2 regions of the Enterococcus sp. DIV0755b genome follow, and region 1 is predicted to be linked to the other one. Evidence: a T-box and tRNA genes for the amino acid it is inferred to sense, from the RefSeq annotation. Region 1 holds a T-box; the other holds one or more tRNA genes.

Region 1 (3,321 bases):
TTTTTGATTGTCATCCGCCAAAATTTTCACATTCGCATAATATTTATTAAATGCTTGTGCTAATTTGATTGCATGTTTAGCAATCACAGATGGTTCGTAATTAGATGCAGCTTTTAAGATTGTATCTGGGTATTGTTGAATTAATTTTACAACTTCCCAAGAAGCTTCGTCATTTAATGTATAGTGCGCATTTTCATCTGGTGTAAAGCCAGCTTTTTCTAAAATACTCATTGCCCGAGCATGAGTGTATTGTACATACGGACCAGTTTCGCCCTCAAAACGAACCACTTCTTCTAATGTAAAGTCAAATGTATTTAAGCGGTCATTTTTAAGATCGTGGAAAATAACTGCGCCTACACCGACTTGTTTAGCTACTTCGTCTTTGTTTTCTAAATCAGGATTTTTCTCAGAAATTTGTTCTTTCGCTGAATCAATTGCTTGATTTAAGACTTCTTCAAGTAAAACGATCTTCCCTTTACGCGTTGATAATTTTTTACCACCTTGCGTAATCAAGCCAAATGCAATGTGATGCATGTCGTCAGACCAGTCAAAGCCCATTTCTTTTAGAACTGCTTTTAATTGTTTAAAATGATAGCTTTGTTCGTTACCTACTACGTAAATAGATTGGGCAAAATCATAAGTCCGTTTACGATATAACGCTGCCGCTAAGTCACGAGTGATATAAAGTGTGGCACCATCAGATTTACGGATTAACGCCGGATTCAAATCATAAGCAGATAAATCGACGATTTCTGCGCCACGATCTTCTTTTAGTAAATGTTTTTCTTCCAACAATTCGATAATTTCATCCATCTTATCATTGTAGAAAGCTTCCCCATTTAAAGAGTCAAATTTAACTTCTAACATATCGTAGATTTTATTGAATTCTTTCATTGATTCATCACGGAACCACTGCCATAATGAAACAGCCTCTTTGTCACCGTCTTCTAGTTTTTTAAACCAAGCACGAGCTTCATCGTCCAGTTCAGGCTGTGTTTCAACTTCTTCATGAAACTGTACATACAAACGTAATAATTCGTTGATTGGTTGCTCTTTAACCGCTTCTTCTGAACCCCATTTTTTATAGGCAACAATTAATTTACCAAATTGTGTACCCCAGTCACCTAAATGGTTAATCCGAATTGGGTTATAGCCAATTTTTTCCATAATAAATCCAATGGAGTTACCAATAACCGTAGAACGCAAGTGTCCCATTGAAATCGGTTTGGCAATATTTGGTGAAGACAAATCGATTGGTACATTACGATTTTCTCCAATATTAGCATCTCCGTAGTGTTCTTTTTCTTTTACTACAGTGGCTAAAACTTTTTCTGAAATAGCACCTTTATTCATAAAGAAGTTTAAGTATGGACCAACAACTTCAATTTTTTCAAAATTAGCACCATCAATTTTTTCTGCTAATTCTGGCGCAATTTGTTGTGGTGCTTTTTTATACGCTTTAGCTAAGGCAAAAGTAGGAAAGGCCACATCCCCGTGATCAGCAGATTTGGGATTTTCCAAAAGCTTTTCAATTTGTTCCATTGATAAATCATCTTTTAATACAGCGTAAAGTGCTTTTGCTACGACATCTTTGTTATTCATCAAATATCCTCCTTAGATTAAAATGAGCATAAAACTCATCAGTTACCATTATTTTACAATTTAATTGCAACCAAAACCAGTTAGAACCTTTATCTAGCTGGATTTTACCAATAAAAAAAGCCCCTAACGATAATCGTTAGAGACGAGACTTCCCGCGGTACCACTCTTATTGTCTGAATTTCAGACCAGCTTCTTCTATAACGGTAGATGGCCGTCTGCTTTTTTAGCAGATTTTCCCAAGTGCGCTTCTTATTTGCCTTCCTGCTTGGCTTACACCTTCCCAAACTCGCTATGTTTTCCAACAAATAATACTCTCTTGTTCACAAAATCAATTATTAAACTGACACCGATTATAGCAAATACTTTTTTTTCTGGCTAGTCTTTTTTATTATTATTTTAAAACAACAAGTATTTTATTTCGTTTTTCACTAAATAGTGCATATTTATAACCAGCATTAAAAAAATACCTCCACTGTACCCTAAAGGAGAAAAATGTACAGCAGAGCTATTTTTTCACAAAATAATAAATTAGTCGGCAACGACAATTGTTCCATCTTCATTAGCTAATAGGTTTTCAATATTTTCTAATGAAGTGATGATTGCTTTGCCTTCAGGACGAGCTTCAACAAATTCGATACATGCTTGCACTTTTGGTAACATGCTACCTGGTGCAAACTGATCTTCTTTAATATATTGTTTCATTTCAGAAACAGTTACGCGTTCTAGTTTCTTTTGATCTGGTTTTTGATAGTTTACATAAACATTATCGACACCCGTTAATACAATCAAAAGATCTGCATTGATGATTTCAGCTAATTTTTCAGAAGCAAAATCTTTATCGATAACCGCTTCGCGACCTTCTAAGCCATTTTCAGTTTCAACGACAGGGATCCCGCCGCCACCAACAGAAATAGTTACAACGCCTTGATCGACTAAACTTTCAATGACACGCGCTTCTTTAATTGAAATTGGTTTTGGTGAAGCTACAACTTTGCGCCAGCCACGACCTGCATCTTCTTTAAAAGTGGCATTGCTGCTAGCAGCCATTTGTTGTTTGGCTTCTTCTTCTGTAAAGAAAGGACCAACTGGTTTACTTGGGTTGTTAAATGATGGATCGTCTTCTGCTACGATTACTTGAGTTACTAAAGAAACGACATCTTTATCGATTCCTTTTTCTTTTAAAATTGATCCCATTTCATTTTGTAACCAGTAGCCAATTGAACCTTCTGTCATCGCCACACAAGTATCTAAAGGCATTGCTGGTGTTTTTTCAGAGTCAGCGGCCGCTTGTTGAATTAATAAGTTCCCAACTTGAGGACCATTACCATGAGAGATGATTAACTCATCACCTTGTTCAATAAATTGTACCAAGTATTTTGCTGTTTCTTTTAATGCGTTTTGTTGTGCTTGTGCAGTTGCATCATCAGATAAAATTGCATTCCCGCCTAAAGCCACAACGACTTTACGTTTTGCCATAATTATCGCTCCTCGTAAGAAATTTCATAAGTTTTTAGAAACACCAAAACAAGCCAGCTCTTTTGACAGGCAAAAGGCTCAAAGAACTGACTCGTCTTAGTTAAAGTAGGTTTTTAGTTTAGTAACGATTAAACGCGGGGAATGAATAGATTACCCAATGTTGCAGCCATAATCGCTTTGATTGAGTGCATACGGTTTTCTGCTTGATCAAATTGACGAGCATATTTTGAACGGAATACTTCA
Region 2 (3,321 bases), 120 kb from region 1:
TTTTCTAAAAATAGCAGCGCTAAAATTGTCATTGAAGAACTTGTTGAAAATCGTATTTATCAGTTTAAAACTTCAACTAGCCGTAATGAGTTTGTCGTCCGTTATGAGATTACACCAATTGATGAAAACAAATGTCTAGTTATTTACAATGAAAATATGAAATCATTTGGTTTTATGCAACAGATGAATGATTTGCTATTGGGGATAATGCTGGGCTTTTTCAGAAAACGCCAGTTTGGTAAAATGTTAGAAAACATGGCAAGTGCTAATTAAAAGGGGTCTACGGACACCTTTTTTGCTTTACAGAAAATTTAGCATTTTGTTAGGAATAAAAATCTTAACACTATTTGTTTAAAGTTATAAAACTGCTTTTGATGACACTTAAAAAAACAAACTGGTGGCGTATTTAAAAATTTGCAAGGATTTCACTTACTTTGGAGGGGTTTTTATGACCGTCAGAAAGATACAAGCGGACTTTCAACAGATGTTTGATCTAGCTACTTATGCTTTTGTACAAAATAAAAGTGCAGAACAAAAAGAGCGGTTTACGTATTTAGCAAAAAATTCAGAAAATTATGGTTCATTTGCTGATGAAATACTAGCCAGTCAAATTATGGCGACGCCTTTTTTCATAAATTTTTGGGATCAAACTTTTAAAATGAAGGGGATCGGATTTGTTTCTACTTATCCTGAATTTCGTAAACAAGGCCGAATTGATGCCATTATGAGAGAGATTTTACAAGATAGTTATAAGCAAGGGACAGAGCTTTCTTATTTGGCGCCATTTTCTTATCCTTTTTACCGTCGCTATGGCTATGAATCAGCATTTTTACAAATTCGGTATGAAGCATCCCCTGAAATGTGGCCTTTTGCGGAAAAATCCATGGGAAAAGTTAGACGCATTACTTTTCCAGCTGCAAAAGAGGTAATGAAGACAATTTACCAAAAAAGTGACGAAAGTCAAAAAGGTGGTTTACAACGAGCAGAATGGTGGCTGAAATATAAATTTGACTTGCATAAAGATTTTAACTTTGCCATATATGAAGAAAAAAACGAAGCTAGAGGATATGTAGTTTATCAAATTGTTCAAGATAAATTAGAAATTATGGAATTAATTGCGTTAACACAATCAGGATTTAATGCTTTACATGCTTTTATTAAAGCGCATAGTGGAACTGTCAAAAAGATTGGTTGGAGCTGTCCTTATAATGGTGAGACAAAACTGCTACAAGTTTGTAATCCACAAGTAGATGTGAAAATATTGCCATATATGATGGCGCGGGTAGTTAATATACTGACATTTTTAAAGGCTTATCCTTGGCAAAATAAGATTAAGCAAAGTTTCACGATTGAAATTGTCGCGGATTCTTTTCTACCCATTAATAACGGATGCTATGAAATTACGCCAGAAAAAAGTGTTAAGCAAGTTGCGACAAGTAAGCTTCCACGTATAAAAGTAACACCACAAAGTTTCACGCAGTTATTTTTGGGTAGTGTTTCGTTAAATGAGCTACGTGCAGCTGAAAAAATTGAACTTTCAACTGATTTGGCACGCCAATTAACAACACTTTTACCAACGGAAAAACCGTTATTAGGAGATTATTTTTAAATAAAAAAGAAGCCCCAAAATGGACTTCACTAACGTTCCCGACTGGAATTGAACCAGCGGCCTGTCGCTTAGGAGGCGACTGCTCTATCCGACTGAGCTACGGGAACAAAAATTACTGTTGCGTTGCAATTTTAACAGCTAACTGGTCGTTATTTAGTTAAATAACCGTATTCAAGTATAACCTATTCTCCCGGTGACGGTCAAACCATATCCAGTAACTTTGCCATAGGAGTTTAGACCAATTATCGCTGCGCCATAGCCATGAGGTTATCGTTTGGATTAGTTTATTAGCTGTTTTATTATTTCAACTAAATATAATTATTTTGTTATATAACAAAGGATGAAATCATCCGTAAAGAAAGAGGAAGAAAAATGGTAAAACGATTGATTAGTGCTGATTACAGTGATGTTAAAAAAATGAGTGCCAAAGAATTAAAACAATCCATCAAAGCCAGTGAAGGTCGTGTAGTTGTAACGGAAACAGTTGTTCAAACAATTCCACAAGCAGGCGAAATTACTAATGCTGAAGTTGCCGCGGCTTTTGGTGCCGATCTGATTTTATTAAATGGTTTTGATTGTTTTCGGCCGGTTGTTTTTGGTATGCCTGGCTTAACTTCAGAAATGATTTTTGATAAGAATGCAGTAATTGAAAATCCTATTCCTATGTTAAAAAAATTAACCGGGCGACCAATAGGGATTAATTTAGAACCGATTCCAGCTGATTTAGATTTAATGAGTGAGCAAGTGGTAATTTCAAAAGGTCGTACTAGCTCAGTTGAAACGATTAAAGAAGCCGAAAAATTAGGAGTTGATTTCATCTGTTTTACAGGTAACCCAGGTACAGGGGTAACGAATGAAGCAATTGCAGAAGCAGTAAAAATTGCAAAAGAACATTTTTCAGGGTTAGTTATTGCAGGTAAGATGCACAGTGCTGGTTCAAGTGAGCCTGTTGTAACAACAGAAGCGATTGAAGCCTATGCAAATGCAGGAGCAGATATTTTATTACTTCCAGCTGTAGGGACGATTCAAGGCTTTTTAGAGCAAGATTTAATTGCAGCAGTCAAACTAGCAAAGGAAAATGACTTGTTAACAATGACCGCAATTGGCACCAGTCAGGAAAGTGCCCGACCAGAAACACTGCGTCAAATGGCGATTACCAATAAAATTTGCGGCGTAGATTTGCAACATATTGGCGATGCTGGCTATGGTGGGATGGCACCAGCAGAAAATATTTTTGAAATGTCTATAGCGATTCGCGGAATGCGCCACACACTTAATCGTGTTGCTCGCTCAATCAATCGTTAATATTAATTAGATAGATTAGAAAGAGGACGTGACATTTTTGGTTACGTCCTTTATGTATGGCTTGAAAATTAAAAGGCATCTTTTTACTTTTTATGCTAGGCTATAAACCATCTAACCCACCAGCGCCGCCGTTATGGCCTCCGACTAGATGACTTCGTGCAAGACTGCGGGCACCGGTTAATTTGCTTGTAGCGTGGATAATTGCTGAAAAACCATACTTGGAACGAATTTTATCAATTATTTGATCCAAGCGTTCTTCATTTAGCTGCACTTCCGGCGGTGTAAATAAATTGAGCTGCTTGGCATTGGTAAAAACTAGTTTTGAGTAACTAACGCCAATGTGACGGACAATTTGACCGGTATAATAACGGCGGAAAATTGTAAGGCAATGGTTCACTAATTCTTTG

The links. The T-box of region 1 lies ahead of argS (arginine--tRNA ligase). A T-box ahead of a tRNA ligase gene usually reads a tRNA of that ligase, here a tRNA-Arg.
Region 2: it has a tRNA-Arg gene. The T-box ahead of argS (arginine--tRNA ligase) is inferred to sense a tRNA for this amino acid. The anticodon was not compared.

What each region holds. Positions count from the first base shown of each region.
Region 1 is NZ_JBIOQN010000001.1:1,602,314-1,605,634, reverse strand. Features, by position in the region: gene argS (arginine--tRNA ligase) at 1-1,602, opposite strand, end outside; T-box leader at 1,738-1,935, opposite strand; gene arcC (carbamate kinase) at 2,131-3,078, opposite strand; gene argF (ornithine carbamoyltransferase) at 3,207-3,321, opposite strand, start outside.
Region 2 is NZ_JBIOQN010000001.1:1,478,616-1,481,936, forward strand. Features, by position in the region: gene IGI65_RS07000 (DUF3284 domain-containing protein) at 1-273, shown strand, start outside; gene IGI65_RS07005 (GNAT family N-acetyltransferase) at 449-1,609, shown strand; tRNA gene IGI65_RS07010 (tRNA-Arg) at 1,643-1,716, opposite strand; gene IGI65_RS07015 (DUF7916 family protein) at 1,982-2,914, shown strand; gene IGI65_RS07020 (Y-family DNA polymerase) at 3,015-3,321, opposite strand, start outside.